Regions from separate parts of the Limnohabitans sp. 2KL-27 genome, predicted to be linked through region 2. Evidence: predicted binding sites of a transcription regulator. Region 2 holds the regulator's gene; the other holds the start of a gene.
The links. The regulator FNR, encoded in region 2, switches genes on or off when oxygen is low (the NO sensors DNR and NnrR bind a similar motif). The targets are predictions, from matches to a motif close to TTGATNNNNATCAA.

Region 1 (4,906 bases), 1.5 Mb from region 2:
TGCATCTGGCAATTCAATTTTGACTTCCAACACTTCCAGGTTGTCTTGACGCTCCAAATTGACTTTGATGTCGTTGGGATTGATCTTGATGTATTTGCTGATCACCGCCACCAACTCACGTTGCAGGTCGGGCAAATAATCAGGCTCGGCCACATTGCGGCCACTGCGTTCATGGGCCAAGATGATCTGCAAGCGCTCTTTGGCCACGCTCGCAGTTTTCTTCTTTTCACCCAACAAGAAGGAAAGAAAAGACATGGCTCACTTGCCTCCAAACAAACGTTTGAAGAAGCCGGGTTTCTCGGCGTCAATGAAGCGCATGGGTTTGTCTTCGCCTAAAAAACGGTCGATCACATCTTTGTAGGCCTCCGACACATCGCTGTTGGCCATGTGGATGGCCGGTGTGCCTTGGTTGGACGCCTGCAAGACATTTTCACTTTCGGGAATCACACCCAGCAACTTGATGCGCAGAATATCTTGGATGTCTTGCAAGGACAACATCTGCCCTTCTTCCACCCGATTGGGGTTGTAGCGGGTGATCAACAGGTGTTCTTTGATAGGTTCTAAGCCTTCAATGGCACGCTTGGTCTTGCTGCCCAGCATGCCCAAAATACGGTCCGAATCGCGCACCGAAGACACCTCGGGATTGGTCACCACCAAGGCTTCATCGGCAAAGTGCATGGCCATCAGTGCACCGGTTTCAATACCGGCAGGCGAATCACACACGATGTAATCAAAACCCATGCCACTCAAATCGGTCAAAACCTTTTCAACGCCTTCTTGTGACAAAGCGTCTTTGTCACGGGTTTGTGAGGCCGCCAACACAAACAGGTTGTCACACTGCTTGTCTTTGATGAGGGCTTGGTTCAAATTGGCTTCACCCTGAATCACGTTGATCAGGTCGTACACCACACGGCGTTCACAACCCATGATCAGGTCCAAATTGCGCAGACCCACATCAAAGTCAATGACAGCGGTCTTGAAACCCCTGAGGGCCAAGCCGGTAGCGAAACTGGCGCTGGTCGTGGTTTTGCCCACGCCGCCTTTGCCAGAGGTCACAACAACGATTTTTGTCATGGAAAAACTTTCTTGGACGCGATTAAAAAATTAGCATTTGAGGGCAGTGATCAGCAATTTGTCCCCATCGGGGCCCGATTGCAAACACACCTGGGCCACTTGCCCCAAAACATCTTTGGGTAAGGCATTTTCGCTGGTGCGGTAAACACCCGCGATAGAGATCAATTCTGGCTCCATGACCTGGGCAAAAATTTGGGCTTGCGTGTTGCCACGAGCGCCCGCAATGGCTTTGCCACGCAAAGCACCATAAACATGGATATGCCCGTCAGCAATCACCTCGGCACCCGCATTGACCATCGCCAACACGATCAAATCCCGGCCTTTGGCGTACACCTGTTGACCTGAACGCAGTGGCTTGTCAATGACCATCGCACCCAGTGGCGCAGCCAAGACAGGTGTGGAGACGGCAGGAACAGGTGCAATGGCTTGTGGCAATGGGTCTTCAACGGGCAAAGAACGCCGAATACGGGCATCCGAGGCGTCCACCAAGCCCATCCCCTTGGCTTTCAACAAAAGCGCTTCATGGGCGCCTTTGATGGCCAAGGGAACCAATTGGTGTTCCCTCAGTGCCGCCATCAGTCCTTGCAAATCCAGTGTTTCATCCGGTCCAAGACCCAAAGCACCCACATCCACAACCACAGGATCTTGGTCAAAAAAGCCAGGGGTTTCGGCCATCTGCTGCTTCAATGCAGCAGAGACGGCTTGGATGTTGGTCGTTTTGAGCAACAAAGCCAACAAAGACAAATCAGCGCTTTTGATGTCGTAACAGGGCAGTGAAGGGTCTTCTGAAACGATCGCCATGGTGCAGTTTGAGATGGAAAGACACAAATCTTAACAGCGCACTTCTTACTTGTTGTCTCTCTATAGTTTTATATCTTTAAATAGTCGTAGTAGTAAGCACAGGGCTGTTCTGTGTACAACTGCCTTTTCATCAGCATTGACAGTCACTTATGGCATTTCCAAGGGTGTGGGTGAGTGTGATATTTTGCTGTCACGACAAAATGAACAACTTGCTCAAGACAGACCAAGCTGTGGATAACCGACATATTCCATGTTTTTTATCCACAGATTTATCCCAGTTGGTTTTCAGCCATCGATCCACCATTGAATGACTCCTTTGGCCACAAAACCGAGCATGCCGAAAGCCAGACCCAAGAAAATAACAAAGGTACCAAATTTGCCAGCTTTGGACTCCCAAGCCAGCTGCATGACGATGAACAGCATGTAGAGCATGAAAGCGCCCACGCCAATGGTCAGGCCAAACCAGGCGAACTGTTCTTCTGTGAAATGCCACATCAAACAGCCTCCTGACGGGGCATGCGCTCAGGCACATCGCGGGTGTCCACCAGGGCGCGGTAGGCATGCCAGGATGCATGGCCCAAGAGAGGCACGATCACGATCAGGCCAATGAATAAACTCAAAATACCCATCAGGCTCAAGCCCATGATCAAAAATGCCCACAACACCATGGGCATGGGATGGGTCAGGACCACCTTCCAGCTGGTCAGCACGGCTTGCAAGGTGTTGAGCTGGCGGTCCAACAACAAAGGCATGGCCACCACACTGGAAGCAAAAACCGGTGCCGCCATCAGACCGCCCAGCATCAGCCACAGCTCAAACAGGTAGCTGTCGGTGTTGAGCACCACATGGTGAATGAAATCCATCGGGGTGTGAATCGGCACTGGCGCCAGCAGGGTGATCAGGGCCGATGACGTCAAGACCCAACCTGTGCCCGCCAAAGCCAGCAACACACCAAAACGCACCAGGCACCAGTAACTCACAGCTTCGTTGTTTTGCAGTGTTTGCCATTGCGTCCAGGTCTTGAACAAAAGTCGCAGGTTCACGGCCTCGTTTCTTTCGATGGCGCGGCTCATCGCGTACAGGCTGGTGGCCAAAACCGGTGCCACAACCAAGAAGCCCGACACCGCGCTGGCCAGCAACCAGAACCGATCGTGTGCCAGCCAAGTGATCAAGCCGCCACCGATGGCCATGACCAAGCCATGGGCCAGGCTCAGCCAAGGGGCGTGGAATATGTCTTTCAGGCCCAGAGAGAGCCAATACAAAGGTTGCTTGCCGTCGATGGGCAAAACGGCAGGTAAGTTCAAACGCTTAAGTTGGCTTGGCGGATCATCCGGTGCTGGGTCAGAGGAATCATCAGGAGGAGGAGAGGCATGTGTCATGCAAGCGAGCTTACCTGCCAAGCCACCGTTGAACTTGACTTGCATCAAACGGCAAAAGGCTGCCAGGCAGCCTTTTGCATTCAACCGAGACGGTCATCAACCGGCCCAGTGGCGCTCAATGGTGACCGTGACCTCGTGGGTGGCCCATCGCGTGCATGCCAGCCCCGTTCATCATGCGGGCAGTTTCCTGGTCAAACACCTGTTTTTGATCGGCATTCAAGCTGGCGTAAAAAGCCTTGGTTGCTTCGGCGCGTTGCTGCATGTGAATATCGCGTTCGGTTTTCATGGCTTGCATGCGGTCCAAGCGCTCGGGCGTGGTCATTTTTTCAAAGCTTGCACGTTCCGGCCGCGCCATGTGGGCAGGGTACTGCATGGACTGGGTGAAACTGTTCCACGTGGGCTCTTGAGTGGCTTGCAAGTTCAGTTTGGACTTGAGTTGGGCCAAGTGTTGGGCATGGCGCACGGCTTGGTTGGCGTGCATTTTTTCCATGCGCCCAGCACGGGTGTTTTCGGTGGGTGCCGTGGTATTTTGGGCCAAGGCCAGACCGCTCAGACCGGCCATCAAGGCCGTGGCGATCAAGGTGGTGCGAATCGATTTCATGGAAACATCCTTTGGTTGATGGGATGCATGCAGTCTGATCCGCCCATGTATCCGGGTTGTGCCCGGATGCTGCTGATTTGTAAAGATCAGGTATTTTTATTCTTGCAGGTGTTGATGCCCAGCAGGCTGTAGGGCGGGCACCAACCCGTCAAGCCTGTGGCCAAAGGCACCAGGCCCAGCCAGCCCCAAACGCCCACGGTGCCTGTGGCTGCCAGTGCGATCAAGACCAGACCGCCCACGATGCGGATAACACGTTCGATGTTGCCAATGTTTTGGGTCATGTGAAACTCCTAGGGGATCAAAAAATTCAAGCGCTAACGCGGTAACCTTCGTCGGCAATGGCTTGTGCCAAAGCTTCGCGGTTTTTTTCAGAATCCACTTGCACGCTGTTGTGTGCGCGGTCGATCACGACCTTGGCCTGTGCGTCCAAAGTCAACAAAGCTTGGGTGACTGCTTTTTCGCAATGGCCACACGTCATGCCCTCAACGGTGAAAATTTGGTTCATGATGCATCCTCTTCAATGAACTGCACACGACCTCTTGGGGTCTTGTCTGAGCATAGACCAAAAAAGGCTTCTTGCCATGACACAGATCAAGACTGAACCCGCCATCACCTGCGACATCGGCATCGGTGGGATGACCTGCGCATCTTGCGTGGCGCGGGTTGAAAAAGCGTTGAAAAAAATACCCGGTGTGCTCAGTGCCACGGTCAACCTCGCCACCGAATCGGCCCGCATCGAAGTGGCATCGCTGGATGTGACCGACGCACGTTTGCGCCGCGCTGTGCGCGATGCCGGTTACGAGCCCCGCACGCCCGAAGCACAAGCCGATGCAGGCGCTGATTCACCGTGGACAGGCTTCATGCCGGTTGGCGTGGGCCTGTTGTTGACCACCCCCTTGGTGCTGCCCATGCTGGCCGAGTTGTGGGGCCAGCACTGGATGCTGCCCGCTTGGTTGCAATTTGCGCTGGCCACGCCTGTGCAGTTCGTGTTGGGTGCCCGTTTTTACAAAGCCGGCTGGCACGCGCTGAAGGCGCTCACGGGCAATATGGA
Region 2 (4,906 bases):
GCGCTTGTGGTGCGGTTTTGCCTGCCCGCAAACGGTTTACACCGAAATTTTCATCTGGATCGAACGCCAGTTCGAGGGCGACCGATCGGCCCGCATGCGCCTGGATGATGCACCTATGAGCCTGAACAAGATCTGGCGCAAAACTGGCAAGCAACTGGCTTGGATCGTGTTGTCGCTTTGGACGGGTTTCAGCTTCGTTGGCTACTTCACACCGATCCGAGAATTGACGGCGTCGATCCTTTCCCTGGGCTTTGGCCCTTGGGAAATTTTCTGGATTCTGTTTTACAGCTTTGCCACCTATGGGAACGCGGGCTTCATGCGCGAACAGGTGTGCAAATACATGTGCCCTTATGCGCGCTTTCAAAGCGCTATGTTCGACAAGGACACCTTGATCGTCACCTACGACGAGGCACGTGGCGAGCCTCGGGGTGCACGATCCAAAAAAGCCGACCCCCAAGCCTTGGGGCTGGGCGCTTGTGTGGACTGCACCTTGTGCGTGCAGGTCTGTCCCACAGGCATTGACATCCGCAAAGGCTTGCAGTACGAGTGCATTGGCTGCGGCGCTTGCGTGGACGTGTGCGACAACGTGATGGACAAGGTCGGTTACGAGCGCGGCCTGATCAAGTTTTCGACACAAAATGCCATGGACAAGGGCTGGAGCAGGGCGCAAACTCTGCGCCGCATTTTCCGACCGCGTGTCTTGGTTTACACCGCTGTGCTGTGGGCCATCATCATCGGTGTGGGGCTGTCCTTGTGGAGCCGCGATCCATTCAAGGTGGACATCGTGCGAGACCGCGCCACCATGGCCCGCATCGTGGCGGGAGGAAAAATTGAAAACGTCTACCGCTTGCAAATCATGAACGCGGCTGAGCAGAACTTGAGTTTCCAGTTGCAAGTCGATGGCCTGCCGGGTCTGAGCCTGGCCACTGAGCCGCTGGTTGACGTGGGTGCCACCGAGTCGCGTTGGGTGTCCGTGCGTTTGCAAGTGCCCTATGACTCAGCGCCTGCGGGTTCGCACCCGATCCATTTCCGCATCGAGTCCCGCTCGTCCGATGGCCAATCGGTCGGTCAGCTGAGCGAAAAAACCGTTTTTTTGGTCCCTCGCTGAGCGACCCCCATTTTTGAAAGATAGCCATGAACAATGTCAGCAGTGTCCAACAAGAGGGGCAACCCTGGTGGCGTTTTGGCTTGGTGTGGATGGTCATCGCAGGCCCTGCCGTGGTGGTGGTGGCTGGGTTCATCACGCTCTACATTGCCGTAGCCAACCCGGACCCGGTGCTCAATGTGACACCGCGCACGGCCATGCAAGAGCGCCAGGGCATCACCCACGTCCCCGCCATGCAGGGGCGCAACCATGCGGCCACGGGCGAGTTGCCCGCTGCGCTGCAAGCACCTGCTGCTGAGCCCACCAAACCCTGACCACCTAGGTAAACGCTATGCTCGCTCAACGCTGGATGTGGATCGTTTGGCCTGCCTTTTTGGTCGCGGGCCTTTTGGAAATGCTGGTGTTCGCTTTTGTCGATCCGCAAGACCTGAACTGGTTCGGCCAAGACCTGGACCTGTCCAGACAGGCGGTTTACACGCTGGCCTTTTTTGCTTTTTGGGCCTTGGCCGTCTTGTCCAGCGCATTGACGCTGCTGTTGGGCATGACTTCGACTGAGGTCAACCGCTGAAAGTACTGAACAGCGCTTTCAGCGCTGACGCCCAAAGTTCAGTGGCAATGTGCTGTGTTGTTGACCAGTCGCTGCAGGCCTTCGGTGTCCAGAATACGCACATGGCGCTGCTTGACTTCCACAGTGCCGTCTTCCACGAACTTTGAGAAAGTTCGGCTGACGGTTTCGAGCTTGAGGCCCAGGTAGCTGCCGATTTCTTCACGCGTCATGCGCAACACCAGTTCGGACTGTGAGAAACCGCGGGCGTGCAAACGTTGCACCAGATTCAACAAAAAAGCGGCCAATCGCTCTTCGGCGCGCATGCTGCCCAGCAGCAACATCACGCCGTGCTCGCGCACGATCTCGCGGCTCATGATTTTGTGAACATGGCTTTGCAGTGCGGTCACTTCACGCGAAATTTCTTCGATCCGGTCAAAGGGCATGACACACACTTCCGCATCTTCCAGCGCCACCGCATCGCAGCTGTGTTGGTCGTTCACGATGCCGTCCAGGCCAATGATCTCGCCCGCCATCTGAAAGCCCGTGACTTGGTCTCGCCCGTCTTCGGTGGCCAGACAGGTCTTGAAGAAGCCAGTCCGAATGGCGTAAAGGGATGTAAATTTTTCACCGTTGGTGAACAGGGTGTCGCCCCGCTTGATTCTGCGGCGCACGGCCACCAGATCGTCGAGGCGGTTGAGGTCGTGGTCGCTCAGGCCCATGGGCATGCACAACTCACGCAAGTTGCAATTGGAGCAGGCGACTTTGATGGCTTGGGGATTCATGGTTTATCTCTTGGTTGAGCAATGGATTTGCCTTGGATCAAGACTTGAGCTTATACCGAATCAAGCGCTGAATTTGAGGGTGTACCCTGTCCAAGTCAGAAATCCCCGAAAACCGGTAAAGGGTTTGACCTGAGTCAACACATGGGCAGATGCAAGCAGGCAAAGTGCGGCCTTGTTCTGAACACATTCGAATCAAGGGGCAGACACATGTCCGTCATCACACCTCAATTGTTGACACGCTTTGACGTGCCTGGCCCGCGTTACACCTCCTACCCGACAGCCGATCGCTTTGTCGAAGCCTTTGGCGAGGCCGATTACGTGCAGGCCCTGAAACAGCGCCAATCGGGCATGGTGGGCAAACAGTCGCCACTGTCGCTCTACGTGCACATTCCGTTTTGCGAATCGCTGTGCTACTACTGCGCCTGCAACAAAATCATCACCAAACACAAAGAGCGGGCTGCGGATTATTTGAAATACCTCAGCAAAGAGGTGGCGCTGCACACCCGGCACCTGGGGCGAGGGCAGTCGGTCAGCCAGCTGCACCTGGGCGGTGGCACGCCCACCTTCATGAGCGACGACGAGTTGCAGCAACTCATGGCCTTGTTGCGTGAGCACTTTGAATTCGTCCCAGGCGGTGAATACTCTGTCGAGGTGGACCCGCGCACCGTGGACGAGAACCGGCTGGCCGTGTTGGCCGAGCTGGGTTTCAATCGCCTGAGTTTTGGCGTGCAGGACTTTGACCCTGCGGTGCAAAAAGCCGTGCACCGCATCCAGCCTGCAGACCAGGTGTTTGCTTTGGTCGAGGCTTCTCGCCGATTGGGTTTTGAGTCGGTCAACGTCGACCTGATTTATGGCCTGCCTCTGCAAACGCCCGAATCTTTTGACCGTACGCTGGCGCAGGTGAAAAGTCTGCGTCCTGACCGCATCGCGCTGTATGCCTACGCGCACTTGCCTGAGCGATTCAAGCCGCAGCGCCGTATTCACGCCGAAGAGCTGCCAGCAGGTGCAGCCAAGGTGGCCATGCTCTCGCGCTCGCTCGACGCCCTGACCGAAGCGGGCTATGTCTACATCGGCATGGACCACTTCGCCTTGCCGGGTGATGCCCTGGCCGTGGCCAAACGCCAAGGGCGTTTGCACCGCAATTTCCAAGGCTACAGCACGCAGGCCGATTGCGACCTGATTGCGCTGGGCGTGTCCTCGATCGGCCGCATCGGCGCGACCTACAGCCAAAACGCCAAGACCCTGGAAGAGTATGCCGACTTGCTCGACCAAGGCCATTTTCCGGTGGTGCGGGGCCTGGCACTCACGCGCGACGACCTGATCCGCCGCTCGGTCATCATGGCGCTCATGTGCCAGGGGCATTTGCAATACGAGTCCATCAACCTGGCCTGGCTGGTCGACTTCAAGACCTTGTTTGCCAAAGAGTTGACCCAACTCGAAGCGATGCAGGCGCAAGGTCTGGTGCATCTGAGTGAGAGCGGCATTCAGGTCACCGCCATGGGTTGGTTCTTTGTGCGCGGCGTGGCCATGGTGTTCGACCGCTATGTACAGGACGACCGCAACCATTCGCGGTTTTCCAAAATCATCTGATAGACCCGTGCATCCGTGGCTGTCTTCATCGCCGACAATAGACGCCTCGACATTGAAGCGAAAACGCCATGCAAAGTTCTTTGGCCATCACGGCCTTGATGATGGGGGTGCTGGGTGGCCCGCACTGCGTGGCCATGTGCGGTGCAGCCTGCGCGGGTCTGGGGCAGGCTGCGGGTGAACGGCGTTCGCAGGCCTTGTTGGCGTTTCAGCTGGGCCGATTGGGTGGCTACGCGCTCTTGGGTGCGCTGGCCGCGGCCAGCGTGCAAGGCTTGGGCTGGCTGACGACACAGTCGGCCGCCATTCGTCCGGTCTGGACCTTGCTGCACCTGGCGGCTCTGGTGTTGGGCTTGCTGCTCATGCTGCAGGCACGTCAACCTGTCTGGCTCGATGGGGCAGCTCGTCGCTTGTGGGCGCGCATTCGGGCTTTCAACGCCAGTTGGGGGAGGGCTGCGCCCTGGATGGTGGGTGGGCTGTGGGCATTCATGCCTTGTGGCTTGTTGTATTCCGCCTTGATGGTGGCCGCCTTGACCAGCCAGCCCTTGGAGGGTGCTGCCACCATGGCTTTGTTTGCGATGGGCAGCAGCATCAGCCTATGGGCCGGGCCATGGCTTTTTTTGCGCATGCAGTCGCTGGGCGACGGCGCCTGGGGCATGCGGGTCGCGGGCTTGGCACTGGCGAGCGTCTCAGCCTGGGCCTTGTGGATGGGCCTGGTGCATGACCAGGCGCCATGGTGCATGACACCCTGAGACCAAGACAACTCATTAGACCGTCAGAGCTGACCGGTGGGGACTCCAAATGGGCCCATCGATCAGGCGGCCAGACCTTTGTAGAGCATGTAAGCAGCCAGCAGATAGAGCACACTGGCAAACACGCGCTTGAGCT

Region 1: LHAB_RS04400 (DUF2189 domain-containing protein) is a predicted target of FNR. The motif match lies at 3,289-3,302, and genes of this name have one in related genera.

The regions. Positions count from the first base shown of each region.
Region 1 is NZ_CXOP01000002.1:374,744-379,649, reverse strand. It holds gene minE (cell division topological specificity factor MinE) at 1-255, opposite strand, end outside; gene minD (septum site-determining protein MinD) at 259-1,074, opposite strand; gene minC (septum site-determining protein MinC) at 1,105-1,875, opposite strand; gene LHAB_RS04405 (DUF2788 domain-containing protein) at 2,161-2,370, opposite strand; gene LHAB_RS04400 (DUF2189 domain-containing protein) at 2,370-3,254, opposite strand; gene LHAB_RS04395 (Spy/CpxP family protein refolding chaperone) at 3,370-3,855, opposite strand; gene LHAB_RS04390 (YgaP family membrane protein) at 3,942-4,136, opposite strand; gene LHAB_RS04385 (heavy-metal-associated domain-containing protein) at 4,163-4,360, opposite strand; gene LHAB_RS04380 (heavy metal translocating P-type ATPase) at 4,437-4,906, shown strand, end outside.
Region 2 is NZ_CXOP01000002.1:1,892,008-1,896,913, reverse strand. It holds gene ccoG (cytochrome c oxidase accessory protein CcoG) at 1-1,108, shown strand, start outside; gene LHAB_RS11880 (nitrogen fixation protein FixH) at 1,135-1,419, shown strand; gene LHAB_RS11875 (hypothetical protein) at 1,437-1,673, shown strand; gene fnr (fumarate/nitrate reduction transcriptional regulator Fnr) at 1,712-2,434, opposite strand; gene hemN (oxygen-independent coproporphyrinogen III oxidase) at 2,642-4,024, shown strand; gene LHAB_RS11860 (sulfite exporter TauE/SafE family protein) at 4,093-4,770, shown strand; gene LHAB_RS11855 (sulfite exporter TauE/SafE family protein) at 4,833-4,906, opposite strand, start outside.